DNA from 3 places in the Streptomyces sp. NPDC049837 genome. Region 2 is predicted to be linked to each of the others. Evidence: riboswitches for the same ligand, from Rfam matches in the RefSeq annotation. Region 2 holds a riboswitch; each other region holds the start of a gene.

What was found. A riboswitch is a leader RNA that binds a small molecule or an ion and turns the genes downstream of it on or off. The one in region 2 is predicted to bind cyclic di-AMP.
Positions count from the first base shown of each region.
Region 1: linked by a shared signal. The riboswitch ahead of AB0J57_RS11445 (M23 family metallopeptidase) and the one ahead of AB0J57_RS20845 (M23 family metallopeptidase) in region 2 are both predicted to bind cyclic di-AMP.
Region 3: linked by a shared signal. The riboswitch ahead of AB0J57_RS15385 (transglycosylase family protein) and the one ahead of AB0J57_RS20845 (M23 family metallopeptidase) in region 2 are both predicted to bind cyclic di-AMP.

Region 1 covers NZ_JBFAMP010000004.1:15,575-18,965, reverse strand. Annotated here, with positions in the region: gene AB0J57_RS11450 (PP2C family protein-serine/threonine phosphatase) at 1-847, shown strand, start outside; cyclic di-AMP (ydaO/yuaA leader) riboswitch at 1,114-1,247, shown strand; gene AB0J57_RS11445 (M23 family metallopeptidase) at 1,301-2,365, shown strand; gene AB0J57_RS11440 (PrsW family intramembrane metalloprotease) at 2,466-3,391, opposite strand, start outside.
Region 2 covers NZ_JBFAMP010000007.1:163,810-167,200, reverse strand. Annotated here, with positions in the region: gene AB0J57_RS20855 (HPr family phosphocarrier protein) at 95-376, shown strand; gene AB0J57_RS20850 (GntR family transcriptional regulator) at 633-1,331, opposite strand; gene AB0J57_RS20845 (M23 family metallopeptidase) at 1,535-2,323, opposite strand; cyclic di-AMP (ydaO/yuaA leader) riboswitch at 2,336-2,501, opposite strand; gene AB0J57_RS20840 (pitrilysin family protein) at 2,737-3,391, opposite strand, start outside.
Region 3 covers NZ_JBFAMP010000005.1:108,952-112,342, reverse strand. Annotated here, with positions in the region: gene AB0J57_RS15395 (cytochrome P450) at 1-437, shown strand, start outside; gene AB0J57_RS15390 (transglycosylase family protein) at 618-1,553, shown strand; cyclic di-AMP (ydaO/yuaA leader) riboswitch at 1,824-2,000, shown strand; gene AB0J57_RS15385 (transglycosylase family protein) at 2,005-2,691, shown strand; gene eno (phosphopyruvate hydratase) at 2,949-3,391, shown strand, end outside.

The DNA.
Region 1 (3,391 bases), on a different contig from region 2:
CGCGGCGCTCGCGCTGCTGATCAACCGCGTGGTGCGGCGCAGTGGGGAGCGGCTCGCCTCGGCGCGGGTGATCGCCGAGACCGCGCAGCGGGCCGTGCTGCCGACGCCGGCCGAGCGGATCGGGGGGTTGCAGGTGGCGGCGCGGTACGAGGCGGCGCAGGCGGACGCGTTCATCGGGGGTGACCTCTTCGCCGTGCAGGACACGCCGTACGGGGTGCGGCTGGTGGTCGGGGACGTGCGGGGCAAGGGCATGGGCGCGGTCGAGGCGGTGGCGGTGGTCATCGGGGCGTTCCGGGAGGCGGCCGAGCAGGAGAGCTCGCTGGAGGGTGTGGCGCAGCGGCTGGAGCGGGCGCTGGCGCGGGAGGGGACGCGGCGGGACGGGCTGGACGCCTTCGAGGGGTTCACCACGGCGGTGCTGGCGGAGGTGCCGCGCGGGGAGGCCGTGGTGCGGGTGGTGGACCGGGGGCACCCGGAGCCGCTGATGCTGTACGCGGACGGGCGCGCCGAGCTGCTGGAGCCGGCCGAGCCCGCGCTGCCGCTGGGCATGTCGGACCTGGGGACGTGGCCGGACCGGGCGTACGAGGTGCCGTATCCGGCGGGGGCGACGCTGCTGTTCTACACGGACGGGCTGTCCGAGGCCCGGGACGCGGACGGGGTCTTCTACGATCCGGTCGCGCGGCTGTCGGGGCGGCTCTTCCCGGGGCCCGACGCGATGCTGGACGCGCTTGTGAGCGACGTACGGCGGCATACGGGTGGCGGGGCGACGGACGACCTGGCGCTGCTGGCGGTCACCCGGCCGGCGGAGGGGCAGCCGGAGCGGCGCAGGACGATGCCGGTCGTGCCGTAGCGGCGTCCACCGCGCCAGCGACTGTCGGCACGGTGCGTAGTCGATGCGTGTCACTCCGCATAACATATGACACACCGTCAGTACTACTGTGGCCGGCGAACCTTTCTGATGTGCGGTCAACTCGCCCCGTTGTGCCCGATTGTGGGCCGGTAGATCCCGGGGCCGTCCAGTTAATGATCAGTAGGAACGGCTTGGAATCCGGAGCCCGCGTCTATTAACGTTCGATAACGCAGCGCGGTCGTCCCAGCCGTCGCAAGAGACGGCACCGTGCGCGTGCGCCGAATCCCGTGAGGGAACCGGGGAACCACCTTTTGGGGTGAATCGGGCTGAACCAGGCCCGTAGGAGACCTTCCTGCTCCGAACCCGTCAGCTAACCCGGTAGGCGAGAAGGAAGGAAAGGAGTGCGCCTCCGTGGCGTCCAACAGGCCTGCCCCCGAAGCTCCGTACGGCTCGATCGCCTCGTTCAACACTTCGGGTGTCCCGGACGCCGCCCCCGTAAACGGGCAGTGGGAGGAATGGAACCCCACCGAGGAGACCGTCCGCCCCGTCCGCGGCCGGCACCGCATCGCCAAGCAGCGCGGCGGCCTCGCCCGTAGCTCCACCGTCCTCGGCGTCGGCGTGATCGCGGCGGTCGGCGCGGGTGGCATGGCCACCGCGCAGGACAAGCCCGCGGTCTCCATATCCCTGCCCGACGTCGTCACGGACAACCTGCCCGACGCCGAGTCCCTGCCCGGCATCGGCTCCCTGATGTCCGACGACTCGGACTCCGGGGACTCCGGCGAGGCGGGCACCACGGACAGCGGGCCGCTCACCGCCGCGTCCCTCACCGGCTCGGCCGACGCCACCGCGCAGCAGAGGAGCGGCGCCGACGCGGGTGAGGCCCTGCGCGCCCGCATCCTCCAGCAGGCCGAGCAGCAGCAGGCGTCCGCCGACGCGGAGGCGAAGGCCGCGGCCGAGGCGGCCGCCGCCGAGCAGGCCGCCGCGGAGGCGAAGGCCCAGCAGACCGCCGCCGAGGAGCTGGCCGCCAAGCAGGCCGCCGAGGAGAAGGCGAAGGCCGAGGCCGAGGCCGCCGCCAAGGCGAAGGCCGCCGAGGAGGAGCGGCTGGCCAAGCTCGCCGGGAGCTGGTCCCTGCCGACCTCCTCGTACACCATCACCTCCACCTACGGCCAGGCCGGCAACATGTGGTCCTCCGGCTACCACACCGGCCTCGACCTGGCCGCGCCCACGGGCACGCCCGCCAAGGCCGTCCACGGCGGCACCATCAAGTCGGCCGGATGGTCCGGCTCGTACGGCTACCGCATCGTCCTGGAGCTGGAGGACGGTACCGAGGTCTGGTACTGCCACCTGTCGTCCATGACGGTCGGCGCCGGGCAGACGGTCGCCACCGGCGAGACCATCGGACGCGTCGGCGCCACCGGCAACGTGACCGGGCCGCACCTGCACCTGGAGGTGCACACGCCGGGCGGCGACGGGATCGACCCGCTGGCGTGGCTGCGCGGCAAGGGCCTCACCGTCTGAGCACCCGCTCCTCGAACCTCGTACCCCTCGTGCGCCTCGTACTCCGGCGGCTCTGGCGGCACACCCCCCGACGCCAGGGCTGCCGGGCCTAGGCCGTTTCCTAGTACCGGTACGGGTTGTAGCCGCCGTAGTTCAGATGCGGGGGCGGCGTCCACACCCGGCCGGTGGCCTGCGCCGCGTACGTCAGCGCGGGCCCGGCTATCTCCTTGCGCTGCCACAGGTGGTGCAGCAGCTCCTGCTCGCGCGCGATGAAGTCGTGGCCGACCACGCCCCGGCGGGCCCGGTGGCGAAGGAACGCCAGCGACGTCGCGAACGCCTCGTACTCGCCGACCGCGCGCGCCGCCGCCGGGCCGAAGCAGCGCGCCGCGTACCCACGGGCCAGACCCCGCGCCCGCATCGAGGACAGCGCCAGCGGCTCGGCCGGGCTGAGCCAGCCCGCCGCGGCGTACGCCGGGAGCTCGCCCGATATCGTGCGCAGCTCGCGCTGGCGCGACCAGACCGCCAGCCACGTCAGCAGCCCGAACGCGGGCACCATGAACGCCCCGTACACGGCGTAGAACCCCCACGGCCCGAGCGCCGCCGAGCCGTTCCACAGCGCGTGCATGCCCATCGCCAGGGCCAGCCCGAGCACCGGCAGCGCGATGCGGCGGACCTTCTTGCGGCGCGCGGTGATCGCGGCGATGCCGAAACCGATGCCGGTGAGCACGGTGAACAGCGGGTGCGCGAACGGCGACATCACGATCCGTACGAAGAAGGTCGCGGCCGTGACGGACGCCAGCCCCGACGTCCCGATCTGCTGGTCCTCCCCGAAGGCGTTGCCGAGGTACAGGATGTTCTCGGTGAAGGCGAAGCCCGTCGCGGTGAACCCGGCGATGACGACGCCGTCCACGATCCCGGTGAAGTCCCGTCTGCGGAAGACGAAGATGAGCAGCACGGCGGCGGCCTTCGCGCTCTCCTCCACGATCGGCGCTATGACGGTGGCACCGAGGGTGTCCGCGGACGACGGGTCGGCGGTGGCGGTGGCTA
Region 2 (3,391 bases):
GCCCCGTGGAGGCCGGTTCGAGCACCCTGTGGGACATGAGAGACTGGGTTCGACCACTGGTCTAGACAACCGCCGAGACTCGAAGGGCAACACCATGGCTGAGCGCCGCGTCAACGTCGGCTGGGCCGAGGGCCTGCACGCCCGCCCCGCCTCCATCTTCGTCCGTGCCGCCACGGCCGCCGGCGTCCCCGTGACGATCGCCAAGGCAGATGGCAACCCGGTCAACGCCGCGTCGATGCTCGCGGTGCTGGGCCTGGGCGCGCAGGGCGGCGAGGAGATCGTGCTCGCTTCGGACGCCGAGGGCGCGGACGCCGCCCTGGACCGCCTGGCGAAGCTGGTCTCCGAGGGCCTCGAGGAACTCCCCGAGACCGTCTGACCCACCCCCAGTCGCTTCACGGAGCCGTACCCCCGGAAACGGGTGGTACGGCTCCGCTTTTATGGCCGCGAGGTCCGCCGGTACGGGTTTCGCCCCCTGGTGTTCCGCCCCGTGGTGTTTCGCCCCACGGGGTTTCGCCGCACGCTTTCAGGCGCCTCCCGCATTTCGGCGCGGGCAGCCCTTTACCGCACGCGGCCTTTTCGGGCATGCGAATTCACGGGGCACAATTCCCCCGCCTTTGTATACGGTGCCGGTGTTAATTGCGGGCGCTCGCGGTGTTTACGGGGTGTTGCGAAGTCCTCACACGGCCGGCCGGCCGCTCGGGCCGCTCCGGGCGGCGCAGCCGGTGGGAGGACAGCGAGCGTTCGACGTGCAGGGTGGTGAGCGCGCGGGCGCGGTCGGCGTCGCCGCGCGCGACGGCGTCGACGATCGCGCCGTGCTCGGCCCACGCCTCCGCCGGCCGGGCCGGCTGATCGACCGCGTACATCCAGGCGATCTTGTGCCGGAGCTGGGTGAGCAGCGCCGTCAGCGCCGGGCTGCCGGACGCCTGGGCGAGCGTCTCGTGGAACCAGCCGTCCAACGAGCGCAGGTCCTCCCGCTGGCCGCGGCGCGCCCGCTCCTGGCCCAGCCTGACCAGCCCCCGCAGCACCTTCAGGTGCGCCTCCGTGCGGCGCTGGGCGGCCCGCGCGGCGCCCAGCGGCTCCAGCAGCGTACGCATCTCCAGCAGGTCGGCCGCCTCCTGCTCGGTGGGCTCGGCGACGCACGCGCCGACGTGACGGCGGGTGGTCACGAAGCCCTCCGACTCCAGGGTCCGCAGCGCCTCGCGGACCGGGACGCGCGAGACTCCGTAGCGTCGGGCGAGCTGCTCCTCGGTGAGCCGGCTGCCCCGCTCGAACACACCGGTGACGATGTCGTCGCGGATCGCCGTGCATACCGAGTGCGCTGGAATGCGCATACCAGAACCCCCAACTTAATCCGCGCGAAACTCACCCGCTCGACGTCTGTCCAGTGACTCTATTGCAGGGGACCGGAATTTCCGATAGCCACCCTGAATCCATGGAGTTCTTTTTGGCCAGGAGGACCCGGCCAGGAGGACCCGGCACGGCGAAGGCCCCGGTTCGCGTGCCGAACCGGGGCCTTGCCTGACGAACAGGAGGGTCAGACGTTGACGCCGTGCGAGCGGAGGTAGGCGACCGGGTCGATGTCCGAGCCGTACTCGGCGCTCGTCCGGGCCTCGAAGTGGAGGTGCGGGCCGGAGGAGTTGCCGGTCGAGCCCGACAGGCCTATCTGCTGGCCCGGCATGACGGTCTGGCCGGCCGAGACGCTGATGGAGGACAGGTGGCCGTACTGCGTGTACGTACCGTCGTTCATCCGGATCACTACGTTGTTGCCGTACGCGCCGCCCCAGCCCGCCTCGACGACGGTGCCCGCGCCCACGGAGACCACGCGGGAGCCGGAGGCGGCGTGGAAGTCGATGCCGGTGTGGCTGCCGGAGGACCACATGGCGCCGCCGGTCTGGTAGCCGGTGCTGACGTACGTGCCGGCGACCGGAAGCTGGAAGGCGTTGAGCCGCTTGCGCTCGGCCTCGCGGTCGGCGCGCTCCTTGGCCTCGCGGGCCGCCTGCACCCGGATCTCGGCCTTGCGCTTGGCCTCCGCCTCGGCCTTCGCCTGGGCGGCCGCCTTGGCGGCGGCCTCCTGGGCCTCCAGCTCCTGGGCCTCGGCCTGGGCGTCGACCTGCGCGGCGAGCGTGTCGGTGATGACGGCCTGGTTGAGGCCGGTGTCCTCGAGCGAGAGGGGTGCGGCGTCCGGGTTGGCGGCGAGCGCCGGGGAAGCGAGGGTTCCGATGACGCCGGTGGTGGCGAGGGCCGCGACTCCGGCGACGTGTGCGCTCTTACGGCTCAGGCGGCTCGGGGCACGGTGCTTCCCGGTGGCACGGGTGAACGCCATGAAGTGGCTGGTCCTTTCCTTCCTTCTCGCCTACCGGGTTAGCTGACGGGTTCGGAGCAGGAAGGTCTCCTACGGGCCCCTCCGCAACGGGTGCGAAGGCGTCCGATTCACCCCAGGGACTGCGTGGGTCCCCGGCTCCCCAGGCTCGCGCCTGTTGGGGACTCGGCGATGGCTGTCCGGTGCCGCGGGTGCGGCGGGTACCGGTCGGACAGCGCATCAGACGCTAAGCGGCCGATCTTTCAATCACCAAACAGACACGGTTTTTTGTAGCGCACGCCACAGGGCAGACACCGAATCTCCGCAACAAAGCGGACATACGGGCGGACCCCGGCATCGAGCGATGCCGGGGTCCGGTGAGCGGCCGCTCGTGAGAGAGGAACCGCGTCGACTCGTATGAGCGGAAACCGCGTCAATCAGCCGGTGACGACTGTCACTTCACCGATTCCGAGCGCCTCGACGGGCTCCTTGATCTGTGCCGCGTCACCGACGAGGACCGTGACCAGACGGTCCGTCGGGAACGCGCTGACGACCGCCGCGGTGGCCTCCACGGTGCCCGTCTCGGCCAGCCGGGCGTACATCTGGGCCTGGTAGTCGTCCGGGAGGTGCTGCTCGACCTGGTCGGCGAGGGTGCCCGCGACGGCGGCGGCCGTCTCGTACTTGAGCGGGGCGACGCCCACCAGGTTCTGCACGGCCGTCTCGCGCTCGGCGTCGGTCAGGCCCTCGGCGGCGAGGGTGCGCAGCACCTTCCACAGGTCGTCGAGCGCCGGACCCGTGTGGGGTGTGTCGACGGAGCCGCTGATGGCGAGCATGGCCGCGCCGTTGCCCTCGGGGCCGGAGCGCAGCACCTGGCCGAAGGCACGTACGCCGTAGGTGTAGCCCTTCTCCTCGCGCAGGACCCGGTCCAGGCGGGAGGTGAGGGTGCCGCCCAGGCAGTAGGTGCCGAGCACCTGGGCCGGCCAGACCCGGTCGTGCCGGTCCGGGCCGATACGGCCGATGAGGAGCTGCGTCTGCACGGCGCCGGGGCGGTCGACGATGACGACGCGGCCGGTGTCGTCGGCCGTCACGGGC
Region 3 (3,391 bases), on a different contig from region 2:
AGTCCCTCGCCGCCGGTGAGCACGGGCTGCTGGAGACCGGGGTCGAGGAACTGCTGCGCTACGACGGGCCGGTGGAGCTGGCGACGTGGCGGTTCGCGACGGAGCCGCTCACCATCGGCGGCGAGCGGATCGCGGCCGGTGACCCCGTCCTCGTCGTCCTCGCCGCCGCCGACCGCGACCCGGAGCGGTTCACCGACCCGGACACGCTCGACCTGGCCCGGCGGGACAACCAGCACCTGGGGTACGGGCACGGCATCCACTACTGCCTGGGCGCGCCGCTCGCCCGGCTGGAGGGGCAGACCGCGCTGGCAACCCTGCTGACCCGGCTGCCGGACTTGCGACTTGCGGTGGATCCTGCCGATTTGCGGTGGCGTGGCGGGCTCATTATGCGTGGACTGCGCACGCTCCCGGTGGAGTTCACCCCTCATGTCGGCTGACACTTCGTCAGTTCTGTGATCTTCGCGTAATCTCCGGTGCATCGACTTGTGACTGACGTTCGAATGCCGCTACGTTCACCGTCACCTCAGCAGTCACGCGAAAGGCAGCACCGCATGCGCTCCGGGAACGGCCGGCACCGACGACCCCGTCAAGCCCCCGCCATCGTCGTCGCGGCAGGGGTGACCGGATCCGCCATCGCGCTCCCGCTGCTCGGCGCGGGTTCCGCGTCGGCGGCCGACGCGACCACCTGGGACCGGGTGGCCGAATGCGAGTCCGGCGGCCTGTGGAGCGCCGACCTGGGCAACGGCTTCTACGGCGGCCTCCAGATGTCGCAGGAGACCTGGGAGTCGTACGGGGGCCTCGCCCACGCCGCGCGCCCCGACCTCGCCAGCCGCACCGAGCAGATATCCGTCGCCGAGAAGGTCTACGCCGCGACGGGCGTCAAGGCGTGGGAGACCTGCGCCCCCATCGCCGGCCTGGGCGGTGCCGCCGAGACCCCCGGGACCGACCTGGGTATCGCGCCCACCGAGACCGCCCCGGAGCCGTCCGACCCGGCACAGAGCGCCGAGCCGACGGACCCGGCCGAGACCCTCGAAGGCCCGACCGCGCCCGCCACGCCGACGGACCCGGCCGCGCCCACCGACCCGGCCGCCACACCGACCGACCCGGCCGGCACCCTCCTGCCCACCGAGCCCGCTCCGACGGCGCCCGGCACGACCCCCGCTCCGGGCACCGGCAAGCACCGCGGCGAGCCCGCCCCCGAGGGGACCCCGGCGGCCGACCCGACCGCCCCGGTCGCCCCGGCCGCACCGGAGGGCGAAAGCACCACCAAGCCCACCGATCCCACCAAGCCCGCCGATACCGGCAATTCGGGCACCGGGCGCGAAAGTGACGGTCACGCCTCCCGGGGTGGCGGAGCGTCGCGCGACCCCGGCAGCGTCGAGCCCGGCGCCTACACCGTCCGTCCCGGCGACAACCTCTGGAGCATCGCGGACGAGCACGAGGTCCCCGGAGGGTGGCCCGCCCTCTATGAGGCCAACCGGGAGACCGTCGGCGCCGATCCGGACCTCATCGTCCCCGGTCAGAGCCTCGATCTGACGGCGGATCAGCCGTAGGCGCGGCTCGACTTCGGGGTGTATGTCCACTTCTGGGTAAGTGAGACATGAATCTCTTCGCCCCAACTGGCGCATCATGGCCGCCCGAACCGCACAATCCGCCCTTCACCTGCGTAAACGCCCGTCAAGGGCAGGCGCATAAGGGCGGATTGACCCCGATGTCCGTCTTTGAACTTCGGGGAGGTCTCTGTTTACGGTCGTGACCGCTCGCCACCGCGGGCCCCATCGACCGGAACGCCGAATCCTGCCGCCGGTCGACGGGAACGGTCGTCGCGTCACGCGCCGAAGGCAGGAGCGGGGGACCCAAGGTAAGTGCCGGGCCCGGCCATGGAGACATGGCACGGACCGGCTAGGGGTGAAGCCGCGCGCCGCACCGCGGTGCCGCGCGGCCGGGCAGCTCACGCCCGAACCCGACAGCTCACCTCGCAGGCGTCGGTGAGGAGATGTCCCCATGCTGTTCTCCAGCAAGGCCAAGCACCGTCGCCCCTCCAAGGCCGCCCGGTTCGCCGCGTTCGCCGGCATCACCGGTGTCGCCGTCGCCGCCCCGCTGATGGGCGCCACGTCCGCCTCGGCCGCCACCGCCGCCGAGTGGGACAAGGTCGCCCAGTGCGAGTCCGGCGGCAACTGGTCCATCAACACCGGCAACGGCTACTACGGCGGCCTCCAGTTCTCGGCCTCCACCTGGGCCGCCTACGGTGGCACCGCGTACGCCCCGACCGCCGACCAGGCCTCGAAGTCGCAGCAGATCGAGATAGCCGAGAAGGTCCTCGCCGGCCAGGGCAAGGGCGCCTGGCCGCACTGCGGCGTCGGCCTGTCCAACGCCTCCTACGACGGCGGCGGCGCCGAGCAGGCCCAGCCGCAGCAGGAGCGCAAGGCCGAGCAGCCCACCACGCGCAGCGAGCAGCGCACCGCCCCGAAGGCCGAGAAGAAGGCCGCGCCGAAGACCGTCACCACCCCGACCGGCAAGAAGGTCGAGAAGGGCGACGGCGAGTACAAGGTCAAGGCCGGCGACACGCTCAGCACCATCGCCGCCGAGAAGAAGGTCGCGGGCGGCTGGCAGAAGCTCTTCGAGCTGAACAAGGACATCGTCGACGACGCCGACCTGATCTACCCGGGCCAGCAGCTCCACCTGAGCTGACCCCCGCGGGACCACCCCGGCCCGGCTTGCCCTTCCCCCGTGCGAGCCGGGCCGGGGTTCCTCGCTCCAGCAGCGTTACCGACCGGTAAGTTTCGTGGTGTTTCGCCCGCAATGCAGCCTGGTGAGCCCTTTTTCGTCCCAGGAGGCGGGCGTCGGCTGGTCACGGCCTCGCGGCCGGTTAGGCTCTTGCCGCAAGGCCAAAGAGACCCTGCACCGCATGCGTCACATTTTGCGTCACATCCCAGAAGGAGATGCTCGTGCCGTCCATCGACGTCGTCGTAGCCCGGGAAATCCTGGACTCCCGAGGCAACCCCACGGTCGAGGTCGAGGTCGGCCTCGACGACGGCAGCACCGGCCGTGCTGCCGTCCCGTCCGGTGCGTCCACCGGTGCGTTCGAGGCCCTCGAGCTCCGCGACGGTGACAAGGACCGCTACCTCGGCAAGGGTGTCGAGAAGGCCGTCCTCGCCGTCATCGAGCAGATCGGCCCGGAGCTCGTCGGCTACGACGCCACCGAGCAGCGGCTGATCGACCAGGCGATGTTCGACCTGGACGCCACGCCGGACAAGTCGTCGCTCGGCGCCAACGCCATCCTCGGCGTCTCCCTCGCCGTCGCCCACGCCGCCTCCGAGGCGTCCGACCTGCCGCTCTTCCGCTACCTGGGCGGCCCGAACGCGCACCTGCTGCCCGTTCCGATGATGAA